One region of the Oryzomicrobium terrae genome, then DNA from elsewhere that is predicted to be linked to it. Evidence: predicted binding sites of a transcription regulator. Region 1 holds the regulator's gene; each other region holds the start of a gene.
What was found. Region 1 encodes FNR, which switches genes on or off when oxygen is low (the NO sensors DNR and NnrR bind a similar motif). Its sites were predicted from a motif close to TTGANCTAGNTCAA; they were not measured.
Positions count from the first base shown of each region.

Region 1 (10,316 bases):
GGGAGTGCCGCCGCGACTTCCCTGTCCGGGCTGTTTACCAGCCACCACCGGCATTGCGACGAAGCCTTCGCGGTCGCCGAAAAAGCCGCCGCCGCAGGCGATTGGCCGGCTGCCGAAGCCGCCTTCGATACCTTTTCCACCGACCTGCTGGCGCACTTCGCCACCGAGGAAGAGCAGCTCTTCCCTGCTTTCGAGAGCGCTACCGGCATGACCGGCGGTCCGACGGCGGTGATGCGCCACGAGCACGTGCAGATGCGTGGCCTGGTGGCCAACGCCCGCCAGGCCCTGGCCGACCACGACGGCGATGCGTTTCTCGGCGAGGCCGACACCCTGCTGATCCTCATGGAGCAGCACAACCTCAAGGAAGAGAACATCCTCTATCCGATGTGCGATGCCCAACTGGCCGGGCAAGCCGCGGAACTGCTGCCGCGTTGCACGGCCTCATTGCAGAGTGGCGCGTAAGCGCCTGCACCCGGCACAATCCCGGTTTCCTTCTTTTTCCCCAACCTGGGGCCTTGCCATGAAATTGAACCTCGAAGCCCTCGACGGGCCGGTCATCGACGCCCGCGACCTGGAACCCCCCGAACCCTTCGTCCGCACCATGGCGGCCCTGGATGACATCGGGCCGGGCCAGTCCCTGCACCTGGTATTGCCCCGGGAGCCCTATCCCCTTTACAACGCCCTGGCCATGAACGGCTTCACCCACGACACCAGTTATAGCGACGATGGTTTCGTGGTGGTGCGCATCTTCCGCAAGTGATCGGATAACCCGGGTGGCCCGTTCCCCTGCCAACGTCCTGTCGTACGACCAGGCGCCGCCGCTGCACCTGCCGTTGCGCTTTTTCCTCACGGCGCCCCTGTTCGGCATGCTGGCCGGGGTGCTGATGCTGGTGAGAGGGGGGGGCGTGCTCGCGTCGCGCTGGACCGGCGAGGCCCTGGCAGTGACTCACTGTCTGACCGCGGGCTTCATGCTGCAGGTGATGCTCGGTGCCCTGGTGCAGTTCCTGCCGGTAGGCGCCGGGGTGGCGCTGCCCGGACAACGGCGCCTGGTGCCCCTGGTGCACGGGATCATCACCCTGGGGGCCCTGTCGCTGGTGGCGGCGTTTCTCAATGCGGGCACATGGGCCTTTCTGGTGGCCGGCATCTGTCTCGCCCTGGGCGTCGGCGCCTTCGCCGTGGCGGGGTTGATCGCCTTGCGCCAGCGCCTTGCCCTGGTGGGCACGGTGGGGGCGCTGCATCTGACCCTGCCTGCGTTGGTCGTGACCCTGGTGCTGGGCGTGTGGCTGGTGAGTGGCCTGGCCGGCCTGGCCAGCCCGCCGGTAATTCTGGTGACGACCTTGCACGCCGGCTGGGGGCTGTTCGGCTGGGCCGGCGGGTTGCTGGTCGGGGTTTCCCTGGTAGTGGTGCCGATGTTCCAACTGACCCCGAGCTATCCTTCCTGGATCGTCCGAGGTCTGGCGCCGCTGCTTACCGTTCTGCTGCTGGCCTGGACCGGCCGGGTGGTGTGGGGTGACGCCGAGGCCGGCCAAGGGGCGGGGGCGATCTTCGCCTTGCTGCTCGGTGCCGCGGCCCTCGGCTTTTGCCTGGCCACCCTCGGCTTGCAGCGGCGCAGTCGCCGCCCCTGGGGCGATCCGACTCAGCGCTTCTGGCGTCTTGGTCTGCTTGGCCTGGCCCTGGCCGCGGCCCTGTGGGGCGTGGGCGAGGCGACTGGCCTGGGGCGGGAACGGCTACCGCTGTGGGTCGGCATCCTGGCCCTGGCGGGGGGCTTCGTCCCGGTGATTTGCGGCATGCTCTACAAGATCGTGCCCTTCCTGATCTGGCTTGATCTGCAGAACCGGGGGCGTGGCCGGGTGATTCCGCCCAACATGAAGCGCCTGCTGCCGGAGTCCGGCATGCTGCGCCATCTCAACGTCCATCTGGTCGCCCTGGCGTTGCTGCTGATGGCTCCGCTGCAACCCCAGTGGCTGGCACTGCCGGCCGGCGCCCTGTTGCTGGCGGCGTTTGCCGTGCTCGCCCTGAACCTCCTGGGGGCGTTGCGGCTGTACCGCAGCGAACGCCGCCGCATGGACGAAACCCTTGCCGCCACCTAACCATGCCGACCGCCTACCTGATCCTGAAACACCTGCATGTCACCTGCGTGGCTCTGTCCGGTCTCGGCTTCCTGTTGCGCGGCGGGCTCATGCTGGCCGATTCGCCCCTGCTTCAGGCCCGGTTGCTGCGCATCCTTCCCCATGTCGTCGACACCCTGCTGCTCGCCAGCGCCTTGAGCCTGGCGGCGCTGCTTGGCCAGTACCCCTTCGTCGCCGGCTGGCTCACCGCCAAGGTGCTGGGGCTCATCGCCTACATCCTGTGCGGCACGGTGGCCTTGAAACGGGGGCGAACCAAGGCGGTACGGGTGCTGTTCCTGATTCTCGCCCTGGGCTGCTTCGCCTACATCGTCTCGGTGGCGCTCAGCCGCAATCCCTGGGGCTTTTTCCTGTTTCTGTCCTGAAAGTGCGTTCCATGTCCGCTTCCCTTCTCGGTCCGGCTGCTCCGGCCTTTGACGAACCCCTGGAAATGCTCGATGCCTGCCACGGCCGCATCGAGGCCCAGTTGAAGACCCTGGAACGGCTGGTCGAGCACCTGCCCCGGCATGGGGTGGATGCGGCGGCACGCCAGGCCATCGAGGGGGTGGTGCGCTATTTCACCGTGGCCGCCCCCCATCACCACGAAGACGAGGAGGTGGATCTGTTTCCCGCCCTGCACGCGGCAGTGGCCGGCCGAACCGGCGAGGATGACGAGGTGGCGGCGCTGGTGACACGCTTGCTGGCGGACCATCGGCGCATGGACGTGGCCCGGGACGCGATGCTCGACCATCTGGGCAAGTTGCTGGCCGGCGGAGCGGCGGACTTGTCGGCGGAGTCGGTGGCTGCCCTGGCGGCCCTCTACCGGGAGCACATCGCCCTGGAAACCGAGCAGTTGCTACCCCTGGCCAAGCGGGTGCTGCCGGCGGCGGTGGCGCGGGGGCTGGGCGAACGGATGGCGACCCGGCGCGGCGCCCCCATGCCGGGGTGAGCCCGGGCAGGCGATGAACGGCCGGGGCCGGGGTCAGCCCTGGCCGTGGTTCATCAGGCGCTTGAGGCCCGGGATGTCGAGGATGCGGATGTGCTTCTGCTGCACCGCGATCAGCCCTTCTTCCTGGAACTTGGAGAAGGAGCGGGAGACGGTTTCGAGCTTGAGGCCCAGGTAGCTGCCGATTTCTTCCCGGGTCATGCGCAGGTAGAACTCGGCAGGGGAATAACCTCGGGCGACGAAGCGCTGCGACAGGTTGAGCAGGAACGCGGCCAGACGTTCCTCGGCACGCATGGTGCCGAGCAGCATCATCACCCCGTGGTCGCGCACGATTTCCCGGCTCATCACCTTGTGAAAGTGGTTCTGCAGGGTCGGCACCTGGCGTGACAGGCGTTCCAAGTGGTCGAAGGGGATCAGGCAGACTTCGCTGTCTTCCAGGGCGATGGCGTTACAGGAGTGGTTTTCGTTGCTGATGCCGTCCAGCCCGAGCAACTCGCCGGACATCTGAAAACCGGTGACCTGATCCCGGCCATCCTCCATGATCACGTCGGTCTTGAAGAAGCCGCTGCGAATCGCATAGAGTGCCTCGAAGGGCTCGCCGGCGCGGTAGAGCAGGTCGCCGCGCTTGACCCGCTTGCGGTTCGAGACGATCTCCTCCAGCTTGGCCATCTCCAGCGAATTCAGCCCGAGCGGCAGACACAACTCGCGGAGATTGCAGTTGGAACAAGCGGTCTTGATGACCGAAAGATTGACGGTTTTCAAAGCCCGGTTTTCGGACATATCCAGTACTTTGCCCCTAGGCAATTTGCGGTTTGATCCAGGTCAACGTGAATCTGTTCCATACAATGAATACTACGGAACAACCCTCATCTTACCCTGCAATGGCGCCCCCGCTCTCCCCAACTTCCAACGCGTCCAACGTCGTCTTCGATCCTGAGATCATTCAGCGCTTCGATATCAGCGGGCCGCGTTATACGTCGTATCCGACGGCCGACCGTTTTGTTGAAGCCTTTGACGCCGATGCGCTCAAAGCGTGGCTGGGGAAGCGCGAGATCGGTGGTGTGGGCGGCCCGATGAGCGCGGCCGGACGTGCGCTGTCATTATACTTCCACCTCCCCTTCTGCAATACCATCTGCTACTACTGCGCCTGTAACAAGATCATCACCAAGGATCACGGGCGTAGCGCCAAGTACATCAAGTACCTGGGCAAGGAGCTGGCCCTCCAGGCCGAATACCTGGACGGCAGCCGTGACGTGGCCCAGTTGCATTGGGGTGGCGGTACGCCAACCTTCCTCTCCCACGACGAAATGCGCCAGTTGATGGGGCTGACGCGCAAGTACTTCAAACTACTCGACGGCGGCGAGTTCTCCATCGAGGTGGACCCGCGCAAGGTGGATGCAGAAACCGTCGCTGTGCTCGGCGAACTGGGCTTCAATCGCATGAGCATCGGCGTGCAGGACTTCGACGAGCGCGTCCAAGTGGCGGTGAACCGGGTCCAGTCCGAGGAAGAAACGGCCAACGTGGTCAGCGCGGCCCGAGCCAACGGCTTCCAGTCGATTTCCATGGACCTCATCTACGGCCTGCCGCACCAGACCGTGATGGGCTTCAACCGCACCCTGGAGCGGGTCCTGGCGATGAGCCCGGACCGCCTGTCGATCTACAACTACGCCCACCTGCCGCACCACTTCAAGCCGCAGCGGCGCATTCTCGAAGCCGATCTGCCCAGCGCCGATGCCAAGCTGCAGATCCTGCAACTGGCGATCAAGAAGCTCACCGAGGCCGGCTATGTCTTCATCGGCATGGACCACTTCGCCAAGCCCGATGACGAGCTGGCGGTGGCCCAGCGCCAGGGGCGGCTGCATCGCAACTTCCAGGGCTATTCGACCCATGCGGACTGCGACATGCTGTCCTTCGGCATCTCGTCGATCGCCAAGGTGGGGCCCACCTATAGCCAGAACGTGCGTACCCTGGACGAGTACTACGACCGCCTCGATGCCGGCCAGTTGCCGGTGTTGCGCGGCCTGGAATTGAGCGCCGACGACATCCTGCGCCGCTCGATCATCCAGGCCCTGATGTGCCACTTCGAGCTGTCCCTGGAGTCGATCGAGATTGCCCACCTGATCGATTTTCGTAAGTACTTTGCCGCCGAACTTGACGACCTCAAGGAAATGGAAGAAGCGGGTCTGGTCAAGGTGGACGACAAGTGGATCACCGTCTTGCCCCCGGGGCGCATGCTGGTCCGGGTGATCGCCATGGTGTTCGACCGCTACCTGCGTGCCGACCGGCAGCGCACCCGCTACTCCAAAGTCATCTGAGCGGTTCGCTCGGCAAGCACCTACGCGGACGGGGCGGCTTAGCCGCCCTGTTGCTTTACGACGTTGCTCCTTGGGCGCGTCGACACCTCTGTGCACGCAGCCGTTCCTGCCCCCGCCGCGGGCGTGGCTACATTGACGCACTTGTCACGAGTGACATCGGCCTGGCGCACCACCGGTAGTAAACTGTTTCCGTGGATTCCTTGACCCCCGCTTCCCTGCTGCCTTTCGTCCTCGTCGGCTTTCTTGGCGGGCCCCACTGCGTCGGCATGTGTGGAGGTATCGTCGCCGCCTTGGCCGCGGGCAGCGCTCCGGGGCGGCGGGGCGGTTTGCATCTTGCCTATAACCTGGGGCGGATCAGTGCCTATGTGGCTGCCGGTGCGCTTCTGGGCGCCCTGGGCGGCTGGCTCGGGGCCGGTGGGCAGTCGGCCATTGCCGCCCAGTGGCCGGTACGCACGGTCCTGTTCCTGCTGGCCAACCTGCTGCTGGTGGGCATGGGCCTGTACCTGCTCGGTCTGCCCCAATTGCTGCTGCCGCTGGAGCGGGGCGGGCAGCGTCTGTGGCGGCGTATCCAGCCCCTGACCCGACATTTTCTCCCGGTACGCTCGCCGCTTCAGGCGTTGCCCCTGGGCTTCCTCTGGGGATTCCTGCCCTGCGGTCTGGTCTATAGCGCCCTAGCGTCGGCCCTGGCATCCGGTTCGGCGGCAGGCGGTGCGGCCATCCTGCTGGCCTTCGGTCTGGGGACGTTGCCCAATTTGCTGGCGATCGGCTTGCTGGCGGTGCGTCTCAAGGAATGGGCACGCCACCCGGTGGTGCGGCGCGTGGCGGGCAGCCTGGTGCTGGCCTACGGGGCCTGGGGCTTGTTCGCTGCCGTGCGTCTGCTGGCAGGCTGATCCCGACCGGCCGCACCGGGGAGCGGTAAGCGACGAACGGAATGAAACCGTGAAAAGACAACGGGGCACCCTTGGGTGCCCCGTTGGCATTGCAGCGCAGCCCGGCGGCTGCACGCAGTGTTAGACCTGGGCCGAGGGGGCGTGCCGGGTCGGCTGGGACAGTTTGTCCCGCACCACCAGTGCCACGAACCAGAGCAGGGGTACGACCACCAGGGAATAAGTGATCCACTGGCCGTACTGGCCTTCCGGGCCCCAGGGCTCGGTGACGACGTGCCAGTAGTCGTTGTCGATGGGCAGCAGGCCGGTTTCGGTGTACTCGTGGAAGGCGTAGAAGACCAGCTGCAGGGCGAACAGGACGAGGAACACCGAGGTCACCTTGAAGAAGCGGTCGAGGCGGATACGGCTGCCGAAGCGTCCCCAGCCCCAGGCCACCAGGGCGGCAAGCAGCACGCCGAGGATACAGCCGATGGCCAGGTCCTCCATGCCCGAGCTGAACAACACGGCAGAGAGCATCAGGGCGGTTTCCATGCCTTCCCGGGTGATCATCAGCAGGACGAAGGCGAATACGCCGATCCAGGCGCCGGTGCCGGATTTGAGGCTGGCCGCTTCGATCCGGGCGGCGATGTTGGCCCGCATGTGCTTGGCGGCGGAGAGCATGTACACCACCATCGAAATCACCAGCACCGCGGCGATGGCCGCCAGGGTGCCTTCCCAGAAGGGCTGGCTCTCTGCCTTGCCGAAGAAGTAACCAGCGATGGACGAAGCGACCACCCCGGCACCGGTGCCCCAATACACCGCCGTGGTGAGGGGATGGCGGTTTGTCTGGCGCAGGTAGGCAAGGGTGATGGCCACGATCAGAAAAGCCTCCAGGCCTTCCCGCAGGGCGATGACAAGGGCTTGCATCATGGAACGTGTTCTCCGGAGCGTGCGGTGTCGTCCCGGGCCATGGGCCTGGGACGACACCAATACGACCAGTCTAGCCCAACACGGCGCAAATGAGAATGGTTCTCGGCGTCTTGTTCGATAACGGCTTCGTCCCAACTGGAGGGCGCTTTTGGACTGGGCGTACCGTGCTGCCGGTTCACGCAGCCAGCAAGGCGCGCCAGGGGCTGGCGTTGCATACCGCAGTGGGCCGTTAAGGGGGACCCATTCCGCGGATGGCACGCTTATGCTTGCGTTTTTAATGAGAATAATTATCATTTGTTTGCCGGGGGCCTAGCGTTTCCCGGCTGCCTGCAGATCCCACCTGGAGAACCACCATGAACGCCCTTGCCCAACCGCTGACCCAAGACGATGAAGCCGCCAGCATGGCGGCCAGCCTGCTCTACCTGATGAGCGAATACGCCGCCGAGGACAATCCCCTGCTGGCCGCCCTGGTGGCAGGCGAGCTGGCCGCCTTGGGCCGCCTGGTCGATCCCCGTTCGCCCCTGGCCTACATGGTTCAGCGCATGACCCGGCGCTGGCGGGCCCTCGCCCAGAGTCGCAGCGCCGAGGCCTTGCAGCGCGCCAGCGCGCCGCTGCCGGCGTAAGGAGCGGCCATGCCGATCCGCTTTCCCCTTGCCGCTACGCCCGCCAAGCCGGGGCCGGTCTTTGCCTTGGGCAGGGATGCGTCTGGCTTGTCCGAGAGCGGGATACCCGTCGCCGCGGACAGCGCCGGTTCGCGCCGCCGCCGCTTGTGGGAGGTCAAGCACCAGTACCACTGCCCGGTGATCGGCACCTGCCTGCCCATGGACGTGCTGCGCCGCCTGGCGGAAAAGGCCCGGGTGAGCGTGGAAGGCCTGTCCGACTTTGCCCTGCACACCCAGGCGGTGGGCCACGCGGAAAACCGCACGGCCTTTGCCGACCTGATGCAACGCGAGCTGGAGCGGCGCCACGCTCTGGCGGTGAAGCGGTTTGCCCCGGCCCGGGACGAAGCCGCCCTGTGGCAGCTGTGGTGCGACGCCGTGGCCCGAGGCGACGTGCCCGGCGCCCTGTGGGCGGTCTGGACCCATCCCCGTTGCGGCGCCGACCTGGCCCACCGCATCTATGGCGAGATCCACATGATCTCCCACCAGACGGGCGCCGGGCAGAATGCCGACCTGCAGCGCCTGGCCAGCCTGGCCGCCACCGTGGCCGACCTGCGCGGCAAGCTCGACAGCCTGACCGAACGGGCCGCCGAGCGCCTGGCAGAAAAGGTCGGCGAACTGGAAATCGTGCGCGGCCAGTTGGCGGGCCTCGAATCCGCCCTGGCCGAGCGGGACGCCCTGCGCCGCCGGGTCGCTGCCCTGGAGGCAGCCGCCGCCACGGCGGGGGCACGGGAAGACGGCTGGCGTTGCCAGGCCCAAGGCCAGGCACGACGGGCCGAAGCCGCCGAAGGGCAGGTGCGGGCGCTGGCCCGGGCCCTGGCCGAAACCCGGGAGGAACTGGCCGACATCCGCGCCGAAGCCCATGCCGCCGCCACCGCCCTCGACGCCTGGAGCAGTGCCGACACCCGCCCCTGTGGGGCGGCCTGCAATGCGGCGGCACCGGACCTGTCCGGCCGTGCGGTGCTGTGCGTCGGCGGCATTCCCGCCCTGACCGAGGCCTACCGGCTGATCGTGGAAAAGGCCGGTGGCCGCTTCGTGCATCACGACGGCGGCCTGGAGGACAACCCGAAAGCCCTGGACGGCACCCTGGCCGCCGCCGACGCGGTGATCTGCCAGGCCGGCTGCATCAGCCACGGCGCCTACTGGCGCCTCAAGGACCACTGCAAGCGCACCGGCAAGCCCTGCGCTTACCTCAAGCGGGCCAGCGTCACCAGCTTCGTACGCGGCGTGGTCCAGGTCGCCGAAGGCGCTGCCGAGACCGGGGCCGGTGCGGATGAGAAGGCCTATCGCTAACGAAATCGGCCGGTGACGTTGAAAAGGCCGGGGGGAGCATCCAGAATGGAGGACTGGACCGCCAGGCACCGCGGCGGTCGCCCCTGTGGCGTGACGCAGCTCGTACCCTCCCCGTAGTGGCGGCGCCCACCAGCCCCACTAATCCCATTAGTCCCCTTCCCCCACCTCAAGACACGGAGCCTGCCCATGAAAGGCGACAAGAAGATCATCACCCAGCTGAACAGCCTGCTCGCCGGCGAACTCACCGCTATCGACCAGTACTTCATCCACGCCGAGATGTACAAGGACTGGGGCCTCAACGCCCTGTTCGAGCGCATCAACCACGAGATGGAAGACGAGCGCGAGCACGCCCGCCAGCTGATCGCCCGCATCCTCTTCCTCGAAGGCACCCCGGACCTGAGCAAGCGCGAGCCGCTCAATATCGGCAAGGACACCCCGTCCATGCTGGAAAACGACCTGGCCCTGGAATATTCGGTGGTCAAGCACCTCAAGGAAGTCATCGCCGAGTGCGAAAAGGCCCAGGACTACGTCACCCGCGAACTGCTGGTGACCATGCTCGACGACACCGAGGAAGACCACGCCCACTGGCTGGAAAAGCAGCTGCGCCTGATCAAGCTCACCGGCCTGCAGAATTACCTGCAGTCCCAGATGAGCGGCGCCGCCTAAGCCTTTCAGGCTTTCGCCGCCGCGCCCCAAGCCCCCGCGATGCGGGGGCTTTTTGTTGGTTGTGGACGTGACCATTGGGTGGGGGCGCCTGATCGGCCACCGGGTTGGCCATTTCAGCTACTGCCCGGAAAGCCACGTCCCTGGACGATCTCCGAGTGGTGTGTCTGTAGATCAAGGACTGGCGCGGCGTTTCACGATACCAACGTGGAGATCGGCTACTGGCGCGGGGTTTCGCAGGGGAGGCAAATACGTTTGGGGAATTCGGGTACGGTGCGTGCCGTACCCGGAGCAGCCGGACTCAGTCGGCACAGTCGGCACAGTCGGCACAGTCGGCACAGTCGGCACAGTCGGCACAGTCGGCACAGTCGGCACAGTCGGCCGAGCCCGTGGCCGTGGCCGAGGCGTCGGCGCCGGCCTCGGGCACGTACACGATCGAGCCGTCCTGCATCCGGTAGGCGGTGCCGGCCTTGGCCCCCTGGCCTTCGCCGATGGCGCCGCTGGCCTTGTACTTCTCGCCCTTCTTCACCACCACCTCC
Region 1 covers NZ_CP022579.1:909,831-920,146, forward strand. Annotated here, with positions in the region: gene OTERR_RS04180 (hemerythrin domain-containing protein) at 1-462, shown strand, start outside; gene OTERR_RS04185 (DUF2249 domain-containing protein) at 521-760, shown strand; gene OTERR_RS04190 (hypothetical protein) at 774-2,090, shown strand; gene OTERR_RS04195 (SirB2 family protein) at 2,093-2,491, shown strand; gene OTERR_RS04200 (hemerythrin domain-containing protein) at 2,503-3,054, shown strand; gene fnr (fumarate/nitrate reduction transcriptional regulator Fnr) at 3,088-3,831, opposite strand; gene hemN (oxygen-independent coproporphyrinogen III oxidase) at 3,933-5,366, shown strand; gene OTERR_RS04215 (sulfite exporter TauE/SafE family protein) at 5,567-6,256, shown strand; gene OTERR_RS04220 (FTR1 family iron permease) at 6,377-7,162, opposite strand; gene OTERR_RS04225 (hypothetical protein) at 7,516-7,785, shown strand; gene OTERR_RS04230 (DUF2325 domain-containing protein) at 7,795-9,114, shown strand; gene bfr (bacterioferritin) at 9,301-9,780, shown strand; gene OTERR_RS04240 (DUF2149 domain-containing protein) at 10,079-10,316, opposite strand, start outside.

Region 2 (10,316 bases), 170 kb from region 1:
AACAGGACTGCGGAAAAACCTCATTGACCCAGGTCAAGCGACGAACCCAAGGCTGCCCGTAAAGTGAAGCCCTTTCCCGCTCGGAGACGACAACAATGACCTCGACCTTCCGTATCGCCGTGATCGGCGCCGGTGAAACCGGCACCCCGCTGCTCAAGCAACTGCTGGCTGCTCCCTTCGTCCAGGTGCTGGGCGTGGCCGATCTGGACCTCAACCAGCCAGGCATTGCCCTGGCCCGGGAAAAGAACGTGCCGGTGACCACCAATTTCATGGATCTGGCCGCCCAGGGCGAGCAGGTGGACATCATCATCGACGTGACCGGCGCCCCCAAGGTGCGCGAAACCCTGCGCCAGCACATGATCGACTCCAATAACAGCCATACCCTGATCCTGCACGAGCGCATCGCCCTGCTGATGATGTCCCTATCCGCCGGTCATGCCGTGGACGGCAAGCACACCGCCCTGGAATACCGCTGATCCCCCGGGGGCGGGCTGACCGATCCGACCCGGCGGGCTAGAGTACGGTCCTCGCCGTCATAGACCGCACCACGGACCATGCCATGAGCCACGCCCCCGACACCCCGATCCGCTGCGCCTGGGTCAGCGACGACCCGCTCTACCAGACCTACCACGACCAGGAATGGGGCGTGCCGGTGCACGACGAGCACCGCCTGTTCGAATTCCTCACCCTTGAAGGCGCTCAGGCCGGATTGTCGTGGCTCACCGTGCTGCGCAAGCGGGAACGCTACCGGGAAGTGTTTGCCGGGTTCGATCCCCAGGCGGTGGCGCGCTTTACTGCCGCCGATCAGGAACGGCTGCTCGCCGATCCGGGCATCATCCGCCACCGCGGCAAGATCGCCGCGACGGTGGGCAACGCCCAGGCGTTCCTGCGCGTGCAGGACGAATGCGGCGGCTTCGCCACCTATCTGTGGCGCTACGTGAATGGCCAACCGATCCGCAACGCCTGGCCCTCGATCCGCCAGGTACCGGTCCGCACCGAACTCTCTGACCGCCTGGCCAAGGACCTGCAGAAGCGCGGCTTCAAGTTCGTCGGCTCCACCATCTGCTACGCCTACCTGCAAGCCGTGGGCGTGGTGAACGACCACACCACCGACTGCTTCTGCTACCGGCCCACCTAGGCGCCGCCCGCCGTCGCGCGCATCTCCCTCTGTCCTAACGCGCCTTGTCGTCGCCGGCCGGTGGCGTCGTCGCCGCCGCTTCGGCACTCTCCAGGCGCTCCCGCGCCTGGCGCTCGGCATCGCCCAGTTGCTGCTGCAGCTGGGCCTGGGTCTGGGCTGCCTGCTGTGCTTCCTGAGCCTTCAGCTTGGCCACGGTGGCGGCGGTCGATGCCGTTTCCGATACCCCGCATGCCGCCAGCAGCACAGGCAGGACAACGGCGGCCAAGCCGCGCTTGAGAGAACGATCCAACGACATTGCAGCTCCTTATCAATCTACCGCGCGGCTCCACACCGACTCAATGCAGGGCCGTGGCGCGAAAACGGGCCACCACGCGACCGCTGGCGTCGAGCAGTTCCAGCTCGTCGCTCTGGCGGAGGCCGATGCGGTACTGGCGGGTCGCCGCGATGGCCTTGAGGAAGGCCGGCTCCGGGTTGCCGGGCAGGCACGCCATGCGGGTCGTGGCCCCGGGGGTAAAACGCAGGTTGCGCTCATCGGCCGTATAGGTCGCCACCAGCCGGTTGCAGCCGGTGCTGCCCTGGGCCGGCAGCACGCCGTCCTTAGCGCCCCGTTCCCCGGGCGCCGCCTCGGCGCGCAGCACCAGATGGGCTTCGCGCTGGCCGTCGGCGGGGGGAACCGGCGCGCCGTCCAGTTCTACGGCCTTCCAGTAGGTTTCCATCAGCCCGGCCGGCGGGGGCAGGACATCGCCATCGGGCGCCCCGCGGCCGCTCGCGGCACAGCCGCCCAAGGCCAGCAAGGTGAAGGATGCCGCAACGAGGGCAGATTTCATGGCAATCTCCTTTTCTTCTTCGCCTAGGCCGCCATCGTGCCAGATCACGCCCCTGTCGGGCACTCTACCCTTCGCCCCATGTCCGTCACCGCCCCACCCGCCGCCGCTTCCCGCCTCCATCCCCTCGCCCGCTGGTGGGCGACGCTCCGCCCGCGCACCCTGACGGTTTCCCTGTCCCCGGTGCTGCTCGGCGTGGCCTTGGCCTGGGCCGTGACCGGCAGCTGGCGGCCCCTGCCCGCCCTGGCCTGCCTGCTGGGAGCGCTGCTGATCCAGATCGGCACCAACCTGCACAACGACGCCGGCGATTTCCTGCGCGGCGCCGACACCAGCGCACGCCTCGGACCGCCCCGCGCCTGCGCCCAGGGTTGGCTCACCGCCCGCCAGGTGCGCAACGCCGCCTGGGGCGCCTTCGCCCTGGCCTTTCTCGTCGGCATCTACCTGGTCGCCGTCGGCGGCTGGCCCATCGTCGCCCTCGGTCTGGCCTCCCTGGTCGCCGGCTGGGCGTACACCGACGGCCCCCGGCCGATCGCCTATTCGCCCACCGGCGAAGTATTCGTCTGGCTGTTCTTCGGTCTGGCGGCGGTGGGCGGCACGGTGTACCTGCAACTCGACCACATCCCGGCCGCCGCCTGGCTGGCGGCCCACCTGCTCGGCACCCTGGCGGCGGCGGTGATCACGGTGAACAACCTGCGCGACGAGGCCGAGGACCGCCGCTCCGGCAAGCGCACCCTGGTGGTGGCCGGCGGCCGCCGCCTTGGCCTGGCGGTACTGGGCGCCCTCATGCTGACGCCGTTTGCCCTGCTGCCCTTGATGATGCCCCTGACAGGGCAGCCCAGCCTGTGGCTGCTGCTGCCCTGGCTGCAATTCCCCCAGGCCCTGCGCCTGCTCGGCGAAATCCGCCGAACCCCGCCGGGCCCGGTCTACAACCGGCTGCTCGGCGCCACGGCCCGGCTGCAACTGGGCTTTGCCGTCACCCTGGCGGCCGGCCTCCTTCTGGCGCGCCTCATCGCCCACTAGGTAGAACAGCGCTTGGCAAGGGAGGGGACAAAGGGCTATAACGGTTCTGCATTTCGCTCCATCCGCCTGACATTGCCGACCATGGCCATGGCATGGCACATAAAAACGCACTTCGCCGCACAGCAGTCATACCACCGGCCCATCATCCACGGACCGGGCAATCACTCCAAAACTTACAAGAGGAGTCCTCCATGACGCATTTCCGTGCCCCGTCGCTGGCCTTGACCCTGGCCATCTCCGCCGCCTTCTCCTGCACCGCCCAGGCCGCCGACCCGAAAATGGACCCGGCTGACGTGCGCTACCACGCCGGCAGTTCGCCCCTGGCCAACGTGGAGATGTACCAGGACATCAATCCCAAGGCCCCGCCGATGAGCAAGGCCGAGTTCGACAAGGCCCGCAAGATCTACTTCGAGCGCTGCGCCGGCTGTCACGGCGTGCTGCGCAAGGGTGCCACCGGCAAGCCCCTGACCCCGGACATCACCCTGGAAAAGGGTTCCGAATACCTGAAGGTGTTCATCAAGTACGGCTCCCCCGCCGGCATGCCCAACTGGGGCACCTCGGGCGAATTGACCGACGACGAAGTGGACCTGATGGCCCGCTACGTGCAGCAGACCCCGCCGCAGCCGCCCGAATTCGGCATGCCCGAAATGAAGGGCACCTGGAAGGTACTGGTGCCGCCGGAAAAACGGCCCACCAAGAAGATGAACAGCTACAACATCAACAACATCTTCTCCACCACCCTGCGCGACACCGGCGAGGTGGCCCTGATCGACGGCGACACCAAGAAGATCATCAACATCGTCAAGACCGGCTACGCGGTGCACATCTCGCGCATGTCGTCCTCCGGGCGCTACCTGTTCGTGATCGGCCGCGACGCCAAGATCAACCTGATCGACCTGTGGATGGAAAAGCCCGACAACGTGGCCGAGATCCGTGTCGGCCTGGAAGCCCGCTCGGTGGAAACCTCCAAGTACAAGGGCTTTGAGGACAAGTACGCCATCGCCGGCTCCTACTGGCCGCCCCAGTACGTGATCATGAAGGGCGACACCCTGGAGCCTCTCAAGATCGTCGGCACCCGCGGCATGACCGTGGACACCCAGGAGTACCACCCGGAACCCCGCGTGGCCGCCATCGTCGCCTCCCACTTCAACCCCGAGTTCGTGGTTAACGTGAAGGAGACCGGCAAGATCCTGGTGGTGAACTACAAGGACATCGAGAACCTGACCACCACCGAGATTCCCGCTGCCCGCTTCCTCCACGACGGCGGCATGGACTCGACCCACCGCTACTTCCTCACCGCTGCCAACCAGTCGAACAAGGTGGTGGTGGTGGACACCAAGACCGACAAGCGGGTGGCCATCGTCGATGTGGGCAAGATCCCCCACCCGGGCCGCGGCGCCAACTTCGTCCATCCCAAGTACGGTCCCGTCTGGGCCACCGGTCACCTGGGCGACGAATCCATCGCCCTGATCGGCACCGACCCGGTCAAGCACAAGCAGTACGCCTGGAAGGTGGTGGATTCCCTCAAGGGCCAGGGCGGCGGTTCGCTGTTCGTGAAGACCCATCCCAAGTCGAAGAACCTGTGGGTGGATACCGCCCTCAACCCGGACGCCGCCAACAGCCAGTCCATCGCCGTGTTCGACACCACCAACCCGGACAAGGGCTTCCAAACCCTGCCCATCGCCGAATGGGCGGGCCTGGGCGAAGGCGCCAAGCGGGTGGTTCAGCCGGAGTACAACCAGGCCGGCGACGAAGTGTGGTTCTCGGTGTGGTCGGCCAAGAACCAGCAGTCGGCGATCGTGGTGGTGGACGACAAGACGCGCAAGCTGAAGGCCGTGATCAAGGATCCCAAGCTGATCACCCCCACCGGCAAGTTCAACGTCTTCAACACCCAGCACGACGTGTACTAAGTCTCTGCACCTAGCAGAACGCCCGCACCGGCCACCGGTGCGGGCAAAGCAGAACGGGGAGCCCTAGGGCTCCCCGTTCTACTTTGCGGCTTGTGCTGCGCGCCGGTGAAGACTGGGCTTAGAAGGCCTCGCCTTCCTCCAGGTAGCGCCACTGCCCCGGCGGCAGGTTGCCGAGCTTGACGCCACCGATGCGCACCCGCTTCAGGCCCACCACCTTCAGGCCCACCAGCTCGCACATACGGCGGATCTGGCGCTTCTTGCCTTCGCGCAGGACAAAGCGCAGCTGGTCGTCGTTGATCCATTCCACCTGGGCCGGTTCCAGCGGGTCGCCGTCCAGTTCCAGGCCGTGGTTGAGCAGGGCCAGGCCGTTGTCGATGAGTTGCCCCTCGACCCGCACCAGGTACTCCTTGTCCACCTCGGAATCGGCGCCGATGATGCGCCGGGCGACGCGGCCGTCCTGGGTCAGCACCAACAGGCCCACCGAATCGATATCCAGCCGCCCCGCCGGCGCCATGCCGCGCAGGTGGGCCGGCGAGAAGGCCGGGCCGCCGGATTCGGACCAGCGATTTTCCGGGCGGATCAGCACGATGGCCGGCTCGTAGCCGTCCTCGGCCTGGCCGGAGACGTAGCCCACCGGCTTGTTGAGCAGCACGGTGACTTGTTGCTCCTGGTTGCGCCGGGCTTCCTTGGACAGGGTGATCTCGGCGTTGGGATCGGCCCGGGTGCCCAGCTCGGCCACCCGCTCGCCGTTGACGAACACCCAACCGCGCTCGATGTAGGCGTCGGCTTCGCGGCGGGAGCAGATGCCCCGCTCGGCCATCAGCTTGGAAACCCGCACCAGTCCTTCATCTTCAAAGACCCGCTCGGGAGATTCAAGCGGGGCGCGGCTTTCCAGGGGGGCATCGCGGAACTCGTGGCGCGGCGCCCGTTCCGGACGACTGCCGAATTCACCACGCGGCCCACGCTCGGCCCGGTCGCCATAGCCACGGTCGTCCCGGAAGTCACCCCGGGTATCGCGGCGGGGGCGATCGGCAACGTCCCGCGGGGGACGGTCACCCCGGTCAGGGCGGTCGGAAAAATCGCGACGGGGGCGGTCAGCGAAATCGCCCCGGGGCGGACGGTCGCCGAAATTGCGCGGGCGGTCGCCTTCCGGGCGCGGAGGACGATCACCCCGGTCCCCATAGGGCCGGTTCGGCCGCTCGCCCCGGTCGGAAAACTCCCGGCGCGGGCGCTCCACGTATTCGCCCCGGGCGGGACGGTCGCCAAAACCACGCGGCCGCTCCTCGCCCTGGCGCGACGGACGGTCGCCACCGCGCTCGGCAAAGTCGCGGCGCGGGCGGTCGTCGAAGGGACGGCGGGGACGGTCACCGAAGTCGCCCCGCGGCGGGCGGTCGCCAAAGCTGCGCGGGCGATCCCCTTCCGGGCGCGGAGGACGGTCACCCCGTTCGCCGTAGGGCCGGTTCGGCCGGTCACCACGGTCGGCAAAATCACGGCGCGGACGGTCGCCAAAATCACCCCGGGGCGGACGGTCGCCGAAGCTGCGCGGCCGATCCCCCTCCGGGCGCGGAGGACGGTCACCCCGTTCGCCGTAGGGCCGGTTCGGCCGGTCGCCACGGTCGGCAAAATCCCGGCGCGGACGGTCACCGAAGTCGCCCCGGGGCGGGCGGTCGCCAAAGCTGCGCGGCCGATCCCCTTCCGGGCGCGGAGGACGATCACCCCGTTCGCCATAGGGCCGGTTCGGCCGGTCACCACGGTCGGCAAAATCCCGACGCGGACGGTCACCAAAATCCCCCCGGGGCGGGCGGTCGCCGAAGCTGCGCGGCCGATCTCCTTCCGGGCGCGGGGAGCGTTGGCCACGGTCGCCGCGGTCGTCCCGTTCGCCGTAGGGCCGGTTCGGCCGGTCGCCACGGTCGGCGAAATCGCGACGCGGACGATCACCGAAGTCGCCGCGGGGCGGGCGGTCGTCGCGGGGGCCACGGGGGCCGCCGCTATCGCTGCCGGGACGCTCCAGCCCCTTCACCGGCCAGCCGCCCAGGGAGGCGCCACCGCGCGTGCCGCTACCGGTGCGGCCGGAACCGCCGCGCTTCCAGGCGCCCGGCCGTTTAGTATCGTTCATGACTATGCTTTCAAAGGGGATGGAGGGTGCAACGTGGGACTTAGGCTACCGCCAGCAGTTCCACCTCGAATACCAGGGTGGCATTGGGCGGGATCACGCCGCCGGCGCCACGGGCGCCGTAGCCCATCTCGGGCGGAATGGTCAGCTTGCGCACGCCGCCCACCTTCATGCCCTGGACGCCTTCATCCCAACCGGAGATGACGTAGCGCTGGCCAAGGGGAAACTGGAAGGGCTCGTTGCGGTCCTTGCTCGAATCGAACTTGGTGCCGTCGGTCAGCCAACCGGTGTAATGCACCACCACCATGTTGCCGGCCTTGGCCGTGGCGCCAGTACCCAGGGTCAGTTCGTCGATGATCAGGCCAGTTTCAGACATGGCGGACTCCGCTAAAAAGGGAAAAGGGCTGGCAGTGTACTCTCCCGGCGGGGAGAAACGTAGCGACGCCCGAACCCGCAACGAAAACCCCGCCACGGGGGCGGGGCCGGTAGCGGGGTGAAAACCGTTCAGTGCCGGCCATGGGCGTGGCCGTGGCGGTGCTTGCCCTTCTTGCCCTTACCCCGGTAGTAACCGTCGTCGCCCCGGTAGCCCTGGCTGTTGGCCGAGACCTCGCGGCCGACCACCGTACCGGCGGCACCGCCGATCCCGGCGCCGACAATGGCACCGCCCTTGCCACCCACCGAATTGCCCACGGCCGCGCCGCTGGCGCCGCCCACGGCACCGCCAATGGCGGCGCCGGTCTGATGACGGCCCGGGGTGGCGATGGCACCGCCCGCGGCACCGCCGACCGCGCCGCCGAGCACCGCGCCCGTGGAACCGCCGACAGCCTGGCCCACCGCCGCACCGGCGGCGCCACCCAAGCCGCCGCCAACGGCGGAGCGGACGTTATCGGCGTGAACCGTCCCTGCCGCCAGCCCCAGGGCGGCGCAGGAAACGGCAAGGAAGCGGGAAACGAACAGGGACGACATGGCAGACCTCGGGTTGTCTATGGAATGACATCGAGTCTAGCGGCCCTGCCCGTTGCCTGTTGTGCCCCCCGGTGACCGGCGGCCTACAAATTGTTGCAGGATGTTTATGCGGCAGCGGCGTAGCCGGTGCGGGCGATCCAGGTGGCCAGGGCCCAGTCCATGCTGGCCACGTGGTTGTCGAACCAGGGCACCAGTTCCCGGGCCAGGGTACGACCCAGGGCGGCGTCGCCGGCGGCGACCTTGTCGCGCACCGCCGTCACCACGGCCAGGGACTTGGTATGCTCGTCCTCGTGGCAGGCCGTGGGGGGAAAGTGGGATTCCTCCATCCAGCGCTGCTCCATGGCGAAGTGCCGCTCGGTATGCTCGACCAGGGCATCCATCAAGGGCAGCAGGTCGGCCTCCAGCGGGGCGACCAGCAGGGCGTTGACCAGGGAGACGAACTCCCGGTGGATGTCATCCATGGGAGCAAGCTGCAACAGATAGCGGTCCTGCCAGGCCATGCCGGTCGGTGCCGTCGCGGCGGACGGGGCCGACGGGATGGCCGCTAGGGACTCTGGGGCCAGGGTTTCCATGCCAAACTCCTCAATATTGTCTGTTGCGCAACGCCGCCTCCGCCCCCCGTGGGCAAATGCCCGGGGCCTGGCGGAGACGCCAATCCGGGCATCTCCGGGAGCCAACCGGGACGGCGGCTCCAGAGCTGTATTAACCAGTGCTAATTTTCCTACCGAACCGCCATCGCCTAACTTGATCCAAGTTAAGGACGACACAAGGACCGCTTCTGCACCTCGCTGGTGCCAGGGCGCACAGGACCCATGAACGACGCCTTCACACCTCCCCAGACACCGCCCCCGGCCCTCGCCCACCCGCACTTTCCCACCACGCCCTGCCGCCCCCCTTTCCACCCCGACGAGGTGCTCGACGCCTGGTTCGGCCCCCGGGACGATCCGCAGCGTCGCCAGCCGCGGCGCGCCTGGTTCATGGGCAGGGCGGACTTCGACGCGGCGCTGCGGGCGCGCTTCCTGCCCGTTTGGGAGGCCGCGGTCCGCGGCGAACTGGCGGCCTGGAACGCCACGGCCCAAGGCCGGCTGGCCCTGGTGATCGTGCTCGACCAGCTGTCGCGCAACTTCTTCCGCGGCGATGCCCGGGCCTTCGCCAGCGACGCAGCGGCGCGCCGGGTCGCCGAGGCGGCCCTGGCCGCCGGCGAGGATCAGTGCCTGGCCCCGGTGGCCCGCGCTTTTCTCTACCTGCCCTTCGAGCACAGCGAAGACGCCGCCGATCAAGCCCGGGCCGAGGCCCTGTTTACCGCGCTGGCCGCCGCCGACCCGGCCCTGGACAGCTATCTGGACTACGCCCGGCGCCACCGGGCGGTGATCCTGCGCTTCGGCCGCTTCCCCCACCGCAACGCCGCCCTGGGACGCACCACCACGGCGGAAGAGGCCGCCTTTCTCGCCGACCATCCGGCGGGATTCTGACCCGCCCCGGGTCGGGGCCCCTTTCATCCCCGGCGGCCGACCGCCGGCCCCCAGGTTTTGCTGTGGCGATGACAATCGCCTAGACTGGCCGCTCCGCCGCTCTGCCGTCATGCTCCCACCTGGTGCGCCCCATGTTTGCTGCCGATGCCCTGTTTGCCCTACCGCCGGACGAGTCCTCGTTCCACGATTTCGCCGACGCCCTGACCGATCTGGTGCCGGCGGTGGAAGGCAACGTGCACCGGCTGCGCCGGGCACCGGACGATGCGGGCGAAGTCGCCAGCCTGTTCCGCGCCCTGCACAACCTCAAGGGCGATGCGGCCCTCTGCCGTTTCGCTCCCGGGGTCGCCATCGCCCACCCCCTGGAAACCCTGCTCGCCCGGGTGCGCGCCAAGGAAATGCCCTTCGACGGCGCTATGGCCGAAACCGTCCTGCTCGCCCTGGACCGGCTCGAACTGACGGTGGAAGCCCTCGTCCGGGGTGACACCCAGACGGCCCCGGGCAACCTGCGCCTGCCCGCCCTGATCGCCGGACTGGAACGCCTGGCCGGCGCGCCCCCCGCCCAGATCCCGGCCCTCGCCCTGGAAGTGATCGAACAGGTCACCGGCTTTCGCCCCACCCACCTCGACGACGGCGACGAGCCGCCGGCGCCCCGAACTCCCACCGTTCCCGCCGCCCCCGCCGGGCCGCAACAGGACGACCTGCAGTTCTTCCGCTCCCTGGCGGACCGCTTCGAAGCCCGCTCGCCGCGCTACGCCGGGCGCACCGAGCGGCAGCGCGACCTGGCCCTGGACATCAACGCCGACGCCGGCCAGCCCGTGCCCCCGGCCCAGCTGGAAGCGGCGGTGTACCTGCACGACCTGGGCATGATGCTGC
Region 2 covers NZ_CP022579.1:737,844-748,159, reverse strand. Annotated here, with positions in the region: gene OTERR_RS03435 (oxidoreductase) at 96-476, shown strand; gene OTERR_RS03430 (DNA-3-methyladenine glycosylase I) at 560-1,138, shown strand; gene OTERR_RS03425 (hypothetical protein) at 1,173-1,433, opposite strand; gene OTERR_RS03420 (META domain-containing protein) at 1,474-1,965, opposite strand; gene menA (1,4-dihydroxy-2-naphthoate octaprenyltransferase) at 2,044-2,982, shown strand; gene OTERR_RS03410 (nitrite reductase) at 3,174-4,892, shown strand; gene OTERR_RS16260 (pseudouridine synthase) at 5,011-7,008, opposite strand; gene OTERR_RS03400 (FKBP-type peptidyl-prolyl cis-trans isomerase) at 7,049-7,381, opposite strand; gene OTERR_RS03395 (glycine zipper domain-containing protein) at 7,510-7,971, opposite strand; gene OTERR_RS03390 (hemerythrin domain-containing protein) at 8,076-8,543, opposite strand; gene OTERR_RS03385 (DUF924 family protein) at 8,784-9,443, shown strand; gene OTERR_RS03380 (HD-GYP domain-containing protein) at 9,575-10,316, shown strand, end outside.
Region 2: the regulator FNR is predicted to act here: its motif matches at 8,716-8,729, upstream of OTERR_RS03390 (hemerythrin domain-containing protein).

Region 3 (10,316 bases), 1.4 Mb from region 1:
GCCGTTGGCGGTCCAGCCAATGGCGTAGTGGTTGGGCACCACGCCGATGCGGCGGATCACGCCGTTTTCCACCAGCCGGGCGAGGCGCGCCCGCACCTCGGCGCCCGAGAGGCCCAGGGATTCGCCCACGGCGTCGTAGGGGCGGGGCACCAGGGGCAGGCCGGCCTGGGTGGCGAGCACCAGCCGGCGGTCGAGGGGATCGAGGATCGGCGCGGAGCCAGTTTCGGTTTCCGGCATGGCACGGGCCGCGCCCGGCGCGTTGAGGATGGCGTCGCTCATACCCGGGCCTCCAGCTTCATCTCGACGAAGAATTCCTCTTCCTTGGGGAAGGCGAACACCGGCAGGCCAGTGGCCGCCTCGATGGCGGCGATGGCCCGGGGGATGCCGTCCGGGGTCTCGGTGGCGAGCACGAACCACATGTTGAGGGCGTGCTCGCGGCGGTAGTTGTGGGCCACCTCGGGCAGGGCGTTGACCGCCTCGGCCACCGCCTCGTAGCGCTCCTCCGGCACCGCCAGGGCGGCCAGGACGAAGGCGCCGCCCATGCGCTCGACCTGAAACAGGGGGCCGAAGCGGGTCAGCACCCGGGCCTCCAGCAGAAGCTCGATGCGGGCGATCAGGGTGGCCTCGTCACAGCCCAGGGCGGCGGCAGCCTCGGCGAAGGGCGCCTCGCTCAGTGGGAAATCGCCCTGCAGGCGGGCCAGGATGGCCCGGTCCAGGTCGTCCAGGGGAATCGGCGTGAACGCGCCGCGCCGGGAGGTTTCCGGGGCGGCGGCGGATGAAGGGGGCGAAGGAGGCACGGGGTCAGGCATAGCGGGCTCCGGTCTGCTTGTAACGGGTGCGCGAGAACAGCACGGCGTGGGCGTAGCCCTCCAGGCCGAGGCGGCCGCGCAGGTCGGCGATGGTGGCTTCCACCGTGGCCCGGTCCTGGCCGTGGATCATGCAGAACAGGTTGTAGGGCCAGTCCGGCAGCACCCGGGGACGGCGGTAGCACAGGGTCACCGCCGGCTCCTGGGCGAGGCGCTCGCCCAGGGCGTCGGCGGCCGCGTCGGGCAGGTCGTGGACCAGCATGGCGTTGGCGGTGTAGCCCAGCTCGTGGTGGCGTACCACCACGCCGAAGCGTTTGATGATGCCCTCGTCCACCCATTGGCGGATGCGGGCGATCACCGCGGCCTCGTCGCTGCCGATGCGCTCGGCGAGCAGGGCGAAGGGGCGGATGAAGAGGGGCAAGCCTTCCTGCAAGGCCATCACCAGCCGGCGTTCGCCCTCGTCCAGGGTACGCGGCGGGACGAAGGGCTGGGCCGCGGGGGCCCGCGCCATGGCCGGAGCCAATTCCGCCCCACCCAACGCGCCCGGCGCCCCCAGGCCGAAGCCCAGATCGATGTGGTACTCGGCCAGCAAGGGCAGGCGCAGCACCGGCAGGCCGACGGCCGACTCGATGGCGGCCAGGGCCGAGGCCAGGCGGCCCTCGGAACCGGCGGTGGCGACGAACCACAGGTTGTAGCGGTGTTCCCGCTCGTAGTTGTGGTTCACCTCGGGAAAGCGGTTGACGATCTCCGCCACCGCCGCCAGTTGCTCCGGTGGCACCGCCACGGCGGCCAGGGTCGAGGCGCCGATGCGCTTGGGGGCGAACACGGCGCCGACCCGGGAAATCTTGCCCGCGCGCTTGAGGCCCTCCAGGGCCTTGAGCACCTCGTTCTCGACAACGCCGAGGCGGGTGGCCAACTCGGCGTAGGGCGCGGCGCACAGGGGAAAGTCGCGCTGAAAGTCGTTGAGCAGGCGAAAGTCCAGGGAATCGGGCGCAGGGGTGCCCCCCCCGCCCGGCGCGCCGGAGGCCGCCACCGTACCGTCAGGCGCCCCCAGCGAGGCCCGCTTCCCGCCCAAACCGCCCAGGGGTGGAACGCTCACGCCGCCGCCTCAGAAGCCCAGCCGGTTGGCCCGGCTGGTGAAGAAGATGCCGGAGGGCGACTTGGCCGCCAGGGTGGCCACCGGAGCGAAGGTGGCAGTGTCGTAGACCACCACCTTGTCGTCGTCCCGGGCCGAGATCCACACCTGCTCACCCCGGGGGGTGAATTCCAGGTGCAGCACGGCCTTGCCCGGCTCCAGGGTCTTGGCGATGGTGTTGGTCAGGGTATCGATCACCTGGACCCGGCTGTAGTCGGGCACGGCGAAGTTCACCCACACCTGGCGCCCGTCGGGCCGGGCCATGACGAATACCGGCTGGCCGGCCACCGGGATGCGGCCCACTTCCTTCCAGGTGGTGAGGTCCACCACCAGCACCTCGTGGCGGCCGATGGCGGGCAGGTAGGCCCGGTTGCCGGCCACGGCCCAGCCGCGCAGGTGGGGCATTTTGAACACCGGCAGCTTTTCCTCGCCCCGGCCGTAGTGGGCCAGCACCCGCTCCACGCCCTTGTCCGGCTGCCACAGGTCGAGTTTGGCGATACCGTCCTCGCCGAACAGGCCGGCCAGGTAGTAGCGGCCGTCCGGGGTGATCAGGGCGTCGTAGGGCTGGTGGCCGATCTTGCCGATCTTGGTGACCTTGGGCGCCTTCACGTCGGACAGATCGGCGATCCAGATGGCATCGGCGTCGAACAACGAATAGATGAAGCGCCGCCCGGGCAGGTCGGCGATGCCCACCACCCGAGAGAATTTCTTGCTGCCGTCGGCGGCGGTGTACTCGGCGGGCAGGTCGGCCACCAGTTCCAGGGTCTTGGCGTCGAACACCTTGACCCCGCCCGGCTCGTAGTTGGCCGCGGCCACCAGGGTGCCATCCTGGGAAACGGCGCCGCCGATGGAGTTGCCGCCCTGGATGACGCGCTTGGCGATGCCGGCGGTGAGCAGATCCACCTTGGTCAGGCCACCGTCGCGGCCGAAGATGTAGGCGTAGCGCCCATCCCGGGAATAGACGGCGGAGGCGTGGGACAGGTCGCCCAGGCCGGCCACCTGGGCGTAGGGGGCCCGGGCGGTGGTGTCCACCAGGGTCAGCTGGCCCGAGGCCCGCTCCACCACCAATCCCAGGTCGCCGGTACCGCGCAGGGGCTGCCCGGGGGCGGCGCAGGCGGCCAAGCCGGCGGCCAGCGCCGCCAGCAGCGCGGCCTGGCCGGTCCGGCGCATCCGGATGGCCCAGGTGGTGAATGGTCCGGCGGCACCCTGCCGCGCGATTTTCCGGCTACCCGGATACAGGCAGATCCCCTTCATCGATGCCTCCCTCAGTATGGTGGCTGGCCCCCGCGCGGCGGGTACCAGATCGTGCAATCGTACAAATCGGCGCGCCGGTGACAATCCCGGTCTGGGGGGCATTGTCGGCAAAGCCCCACCCCGACGCAAAGGGATCGGCGAGCGGGCTTGATACCGGTCAAACCCCGCGCCAGGCGCGGACTTTGGCCATGTTACCAGTCACCCGCCGGGCACGGCGGATGCCGCTGGCGAGACCTTGCTGGGGTGGCAACCTGCACTTCAGTCACCACGGCCAAACCGATCAGCGATCCGGCGATCAGCCGCGGGGCAGCTTGGCTTCGATCTCGTCCCGGGTCACGGCGCCGACCTTGGCCAGCAGCGGATTGCCGTTGGCCTCGATCATGATCGAATAGGGCAGCCCCCCGACGCTGTTGCCGAGGCGGCGCATCAAGCCCAGCCCGGCCATGGGCGGGATCAGCACGTTGGAATAGGAGACGCCCATGGACTTGAGGAAGGTGTTCACCCCCTTGAGCTCCTCCTCCACCGCCACGCCGACCACGGTCAGATCCTTGCGGGCGGAGGCCAGGGCCGTCAGCTCCGGCATCTCGCGCCGGCAGGGAGCGCACCAGGTGGCCCAGAAATTCACCAATAGGCGCTTGCCCCGGTAGGCCGCCAGGGTAGCGGGCTTGCCGTCGAGGCCGGTCACCGGGGTGCTGAACAAGTCGTCCAGGGCCGCCTTGTCCAGGGTGGCGGCCTGGGCCTCGGCAGAGCCGAACAGGGCCAGGGCCGACACGCCGCACAAGGCTGGCACGCTCACGCCCCCCAGGGCGACGAGCAGACGGCGGCGCATCGGCGAAGTCAGGGCCATGGAACCGGCGAAATCGGTGGGATAGGTGGAACAGGCTGGGGAAGAATCGGCCGCAGGACGGCTGGCCAGGGGCATTTCAAGCATCGACGCAGACTCCGGAAACGATGGGGGCAAGCATACCCGGGATGGGGCGCGGCCACGAGGGCCGCCCCGGGCCGCCGGTCCCTCCCGCGCCGGGTTTTTGATCCGCGGCAAACGGCTGCGGGCCGGGGCGGTGCGACAATCGGCCGCAGCGGCAAACCCGGGGAAACGGGTGACACCGCCCCCCGCCGTCCGTACACTTTGCGACACGGTGTGCACTGGGCTGCACCAGCTGCATCTGCCGCCCCGCTACCGCGCCGTTGGCCCCGCATCCAGTTTCCGTACCGTTGCTTGCGCCGGTCGCCCTAACCTCGTCTGCCCTCATGATCCGCATCCTGCCCCGCTCCTCCGGCCTGACCGACCTGGTGATCTTCGCTGCCGTGGTCGCCCTGGGGGTGGCCGCCTGGCGCTTCGCTCCCCTGCTGCTGCAACAGCCCGACGTGGCCCTGCCCGACCAGGAGTGCGCCCTGGGCCGCGAGGCCTGCCGCGCCGAGCTGCCCGGCGGCGGCACCCTGACCCTGGAAGCCCGCGCCGATGCCGGCGGCGACCTGCAGCCGGGCCAACCGATGCAACTGACCGCCACCCTGGCCGGCGCCGCAGCGGATGACGTGACCGTGGTATTCACCGGTGCGGAAATGGAAATGGGCTATAACCCGGCGCCTCTTGCCGCCGCCCCGGCGGGTGCCGCGGCCCTCGCCGGCACCACCGTCTTCCGCGGCCCGGCCACCATCCCGGTGTGCGTCACCGGCCCCATGACCTGGCGCGCCACGGCCAACCTGCGCCAGTCCGGCCGCACCGTGGCTGTGCCCTTCCGCTTCGCCACCGGCGGCACCGCCGCCAACGGCCACTGACCGCCATGACCGCACCGACGCCCGAACCCGCCCACAATACCGCCCACGATCCCGCCGCCCGCCGGGTAATGATCGCCACCCTGGTGCTGCTGGTGGCAGTGATCGCCGCCCTGGTCGCGTGGCAACCCGGCCGGCCCGACCGGGGTAGCCCGCCGGGCGATGGCCGAAATCTCGATTTCACCCTGCAATCCGCCGACGGCCCGGTGCGCCTGGCCGATTACCGGGGCCAGGTGGTGGTGGTGTATTTCGGCTACACCTTCTGTCCGGACGTCTGCCCCACCTCCCTGGCTACCCTGGGCGCCGCCCTGGAATCCCTGACCCCGGCCGAACAGGCCCGGGTGCAGCCCCTGTTCATTTCGGTGGACCCGGCCCGGGACACGCCGGAACAGCTCAAGTCCTACAGCCGCTTCTTCCACCCCCGCCTGCGCGGACTGACCGGCAGCCCCGAAGCCATCGCCGAGGTGGCCAAGCGCTATGGCGTGTATTACGCCGTGCAGAAGCCGGCCGCCCCCGCCGCGGCGCCAGCGCCAGGCAATGGGCGCAGCGAGGATGCCGGCTACAGCGTGGACCACACCTCGGTGCTGTACCTGATCGGGTCCGACGGCAAGCTCGCCGCCCAACTGCCCCATGGCACCCCGCCCGACGCGGTGGCCGCCGCCTTGCGCCGGCTGATCCCGGCGGCCTCGTGAGCCGCCCACCCCGCATCGTCCCGTTTATCCCCGCTTACCCCTGCTGATTCTTTCGCCGTTCACCTTGTGAGGATTGCCCCATGCGTCTGCTGCTCACCCTGCTCGCTTCCGGCCTGACCGCCCTGAGCGCCGCGTCCCCCGCCGCCTTCGCCGCCGATGCGGCCGGCCTGTCCGTCAGCGCCCCCTTCGTGCGCGCCGTGCCGCCGACGCAAAAGGTCACCGGCGCCTTCATGACCATCAAGAACGCCGGCAGTACCGACCGCAAGCTGGTGGCGGCGGAAAGCCCCGTGGCTGCCAGTGTCGAACTGCACAACCACATCAACGACAACGGCGTGATGAAGATGCGCCCGGTCAAGGAAATCGAGGTCAAGGCCGGCGGTGAAGCCGCCCTCAAGCCGGGCAGCTACCACATCATGCTGATCGATCTGAAGCAACCGGTGAAAGAAGGCGACCAGGTGCCGGTCACCCTCAAGTTCGACGACGGTTCGACCCTCAAGGTGGAGGCTCCAGTGCAACGCCCGGCCCCGGCCGCACCGATGGCACCGATGAGCGACCACGGCCATATGAAGCACTGACCCGCACAGCCCCGCCCCAAACAAAACGCCCTGCCAATCCGGCAGGGCGTTTTGTTTGGTACGGCGACGGTAACTTGGCACGTTGGCGGCCAGGCGGCAACACCGTGCCTCAGGGCATACGGGCACGCCAGCCAGTGTGCTTTCCCCGGTGGAAGATGGCCAGTTGATGGGTGCGCTCGAAGTACTCCGGGGCGTCGGGCACCGGCACCACCTCGCCCATGCCTACCGGCAGGAGCGACAGATGGGCGAAGCGGGCGGCGTGGTCCACGTCGATCTCGACCCCGTCGGACAGGCCGATTTCGTTGCGCAGGTAGTCGACGATGGCCCCGGAAAGTTCGTCGGCCATGTGCAGGAAAGCTTCCCAGGTGCGGGGCAGGATCACCGTGTCGAACACCACCGAGACCAGGGAGTGGCCCGGGTAGGAGCGGATCGGCGTGGCGGTGATGCGGCAACGGCAATCGAAGCGGCGTTCGATGCCGCGGCGGATATCGTCCAGGTTCATGGGCTTTCTCCGGGTGGAGGTTGCTCCCGTGCAACCGCCCTGCCGGACCGCCCCGAAAAAAATCAACGACGGGACAGCGACGCGCCGGCTTGCGCCGTCGGCCGCGATCTAGTTGCCTGAGTCGGGAAATCCGCGCATCAGCTGCTGCACCACCCAGGTCGCCTCCGCCTCGCTCAACATGCTGCTCCAGGGCGGCATCGGCGTCCCCTTACGTCCATAGAACACGGTGGCGGCCAAAGATTCCATCGGCTTGCCGGCCAGGGCCTCCGGGGTCAGGGCCGGCCCCAGGCCGCCCTTGAAGGTCATGCCGTGGCAGGAGCCGCAATCCTGGCGGACCATGCGGATGATTTCGGCGCGGCGCGCCGGGGCGGGGCTTACCCCCGCCTCGGCGGCGGCCCGGGCAGGTGGCGCGGCCAGCAAAGCGGCGCACAGACCGGTCAGCAACAGGGCCGCCGCCAGCCGCCGGGGGGCGCTGGGGCGGGAAAAAACGGCGATCGCCTCGGTCACGGCATTTGGCTCCGGAAAAAAGGGCGGGATGGGCATAACGCTAGCAGAACAAGCAGGGAAAACGGGGATCGAAGCGGATGACAGCCCGGTAGAATCCCGGTGCGACACCCGCCGCCTACGCGGAGCGACGAGCACATCCGGCCATAACCCTACTCTGATCGTGGCGGCGCCGAGCCTCCTTGACCCGAATCAAGGAGGGACGGGGCCATCCGGGCAAACTCCGGCCATGACGTCCGCGTCGGCCCGCCGAGGGTTGCGCGGGCACCGGCGCAGCGGTTTCGTGTTGTTGTTCCCTGCCTCCCGACGTATGCTTTGACGCCCGAGAGAGAGTCCATTGAATGAAGCTCCTGCCCAATGACCCCAATACCCGCCGCGCCATCGAGCCCGGCAAGGTCTACCTTGTGGGGGCCGGCCCCGGCGATCCGGAGCTGCTGACCCTGCGCGCAGCCCGCCTGATCGGCGCCGCCGACGTGCTGGTCTACGATCATCTGATCGGCGAGTCCATCCTCGACATGGCCCCGGCCACCGTCCGCCGGGTGTTCGTCGGCAAGGAATCGGCCAACCATTCCCTTCCCCAGGATGACATCAACCACCTGCTGGTGAAGCTGGCCCAGGAAGGGCTGCGGGTGGTGCGCCTGAAGGGCGGCGACCCGTTCATCTTCGGCCGGGGCGGCGAGGAGATCGAAGTCCTGGCCCGCCACGGCATCCCCTTCGAGGTGGTGCCGGGCATCACCGCCGCCGCCGGCTGCGCCGCCTACGGGGGCTTTCCCCTCACCCACCGGGAGCATGCCCAGACCCTGGTGTTCGCCACCGGCCACCTCAAGGACAACACGGTGGATCTGGACTGGACCGCCCTGGCCCGGCCGCGCCAGACCGTGGTGTTCTACATGGGGGTGGCGGCGGCCAAGGAAATCTGCCGCCAACTGATCGCCCACGGCCTGCCCGCCGACACCCCGGCCGCCGCCATCGAAAAGGGCACCACGGTGCGCCAGCGGGTGGTGGCCGCCACCCTGGCGACCCTGCCCGAGCGCATCCGTCTCGACCACGTCAAGCCGCCGGCCCTGCTGGTGGTGGGCGGGGTGATCAACCTGCGGCAATGCTGCACCTGGTTCGACCCGTGCGACGACCGGGCCCCGACGCAAGAGAACGGCCACCACGCCGCCCCCCTGGCCGCGGCGCAACACGCCACCGCCTGACCCCCTCCCCCGAAACCGAGCACTGGCGCGGCTTCGGGGGCAGCACCCTTGCAGAGTCAATATTGGCGCGGCCTTCCGGACTAATACGCTGAAGACGCCCGACTGACGCGGTGTTTCAGGCCATCTCCCTGAAGATCCGCACCAGGCTTTGCTTTCCGAAGCGGCATCGTGGAGATGCCCGTCCGGCGCGGGGTTCGGCGGTTCTTGCCCCGCCCACGGCCATGCCGCTAGAATCCGCCCCCTCAGGGGCGCGAAGGGGCGCCCTCCCGCACAAGAGGCCCTCACCCTTCTCATCGCATCGTGGATGTGACCCACCGATTCGCCTGGCGCAGCGGGACGCCGAATAGCGAATAGGACCGTTCACATGACCACGTCACTCGCCGTCGTCACCGGCGCCGCCTCCGGCATCGGTTTCGCCCTCAGCCAGGAACTCGCCGCCCGCGGCAACGATGTCATCGCCATCGACTGGGCGCCACCGCCGTTCCGCGACGCCCCCCGCATCACCGCCCTCCAGGCCGACGTCAGCGACGCCGCCGCAATGCAGCGCATTGCCGCCGCCTTTGCCCGCCGCCCCCTCGCCTACCTCTTCGCCAACGCCGGCATCGCCGCGCCCGGCTCGGTTTTTGGCGCCAGCGCCCAGGACTGGCAGCACGCCTGGGCGGTCAACACCCTGGGGCCGCTTCACACCCTGCGCAGCTGGTGGCCCCATCTGGAGGCGGCCGGAGGCAGCGCTATCGTCACCGTATCGGCGGCGGCCTTGCTCGCCTACCCCGGGGCGCCCCTGTACCGCACCACCAAGGCGGCCCTGCTCAGCCTGCTGGAAGGCCTCTACTATGAAACCCGGGATTCCGGCGTGACGCTGCACGCCCTGTGCCCGGGCCTGGTGCAGAGCGGCATCCTGGACAACGCCCGGCTGCGCCACGGAGCCGCCCTGGCGGATACGCCCCTCACCCGCTACCTGGACGACGCCCTGCGCCGCGCCGAGCCTGCCCGGGACTTCGCCCGGCGGGTACTCGACGACCTGGCGGCAGAGCCTCCCCCGCCGTTTTACTGGTTGCCTCATCCGGACACCCGCGCCGGCGTTGAACAGCGCCAGTACGGCGTACTCGATGGCGGCCACCCGACCCTGGCCTTTGGAGCCGCGCGATGACCGCCCCCGTCGAGGAGTTGAAGGTGCGCGCCCGCCTGTTGCGCAAGGCCCTGGCGGCGCGGGAGCCAGCTGCCCTGGCGCGGGCCGAGGCCACGGCCCGGCAGCGGCGCTGGCCGACTGGCGAAGGCTGCTCCCTGTCCCGCTGCCTGAACCTGGTGGCGGTGGAGGCCGGCTTTACCCACTGGGACCACGCCCGCACCGTCCTGGCCGGCAACGCCCGTCCAGGCAGCGACATGGGGCGGTTCTGGTACGCCCCGGCCTGCGCCGCCCTGCTCAACCACTGGTGCACCAGCCTGGCCGAGGCCCGCCTGGCGCTGGCGGCGGCACCAGGCCGCTACCTGCTGCCCTACGGCCGGCAATTCGTAGTGGTGGAAACCCCGTTCATCGCCGCCTTGGGCCTGGACCCGGACGATCCGGCCTGGAGCGCCCTGGAGCGGGACGTGGCGGGCGGCTACGGCAGCGCCCCGTGGCGCGTCCTGGCGGCCGCCCGGCTGGCCGCTACCCGGGGGAATACGGGCCAAGCCGGCCACAGGCCCCGCTAGGGGATTCCCCGGCCGATCCGGGCAACCCCGCCTGCCAGCCGGCGGGACGGCCCGGCGTGCCGGAATCGCCGGCCACAACGCCAACTGCCTGGCGCACAAAAAGAAACCCCGTGGAACTCCGCGACTGGCGCGGGATTCCACGGGGCGGGCAGCGGCCGCCGCCGGTGCGCGGCCGCGCACT
Region 3 covers NZ_CP022579.1:2,353,978-2,364,293, forward strand. Annotated here, with positions in the region: gene ahbB (siroheme decarboxylase subunit beta) at 1-279, opposite strand, end outside; gene OTERR_RS10675 (Lrp/AsnC family transcriptional regulator) at 276-809, opposite strand; gene ahbB (siroheme decarboxylase subunit beta) at 802-1,905, opposite strand; gene OTERR_RS10685 (cytochrome D1 domain-containing protein) at 1,915-3,111, opposite strand; gene OTERR_RS10690 (TlpA family protein disulfide reductase) at 3,491-4,126, opposite strand; gene OTERR_RS10695 (hypothetical protein) at 4,447-4,974, shown strand; gene OTERR_RS10700 (SCO family protein) at 4,980-5,663, shown strand; gene OTERR_RS10705 (copper chaperone PCu(A)C) at 5,744-6,238, shown strand; gene OTERR_RS10710 (hypothetical protein) at 6,348-6,740, opposite strand; gene OTERR_RS10715 (c-type cytochrome) at 6,849-7,247, opposite strand; gene cobA (uroporphyrinogen-III C-methyltransferase) at 7,586-8,443, shown strand; gene OTERR_RS10725 (SDR family NAD(P)-dependent oxidoreductase) at 8,808-9,593, shown strand; gene OTERR_RS10730 (hypothetical protein) at 9,590-10,135, shown strand.
Region 3: the regulator FNR is predicted to act here: its motif matches at 7,427-7,440, upstream of cobA (uroporphyrinogen-III C-methyltransferase).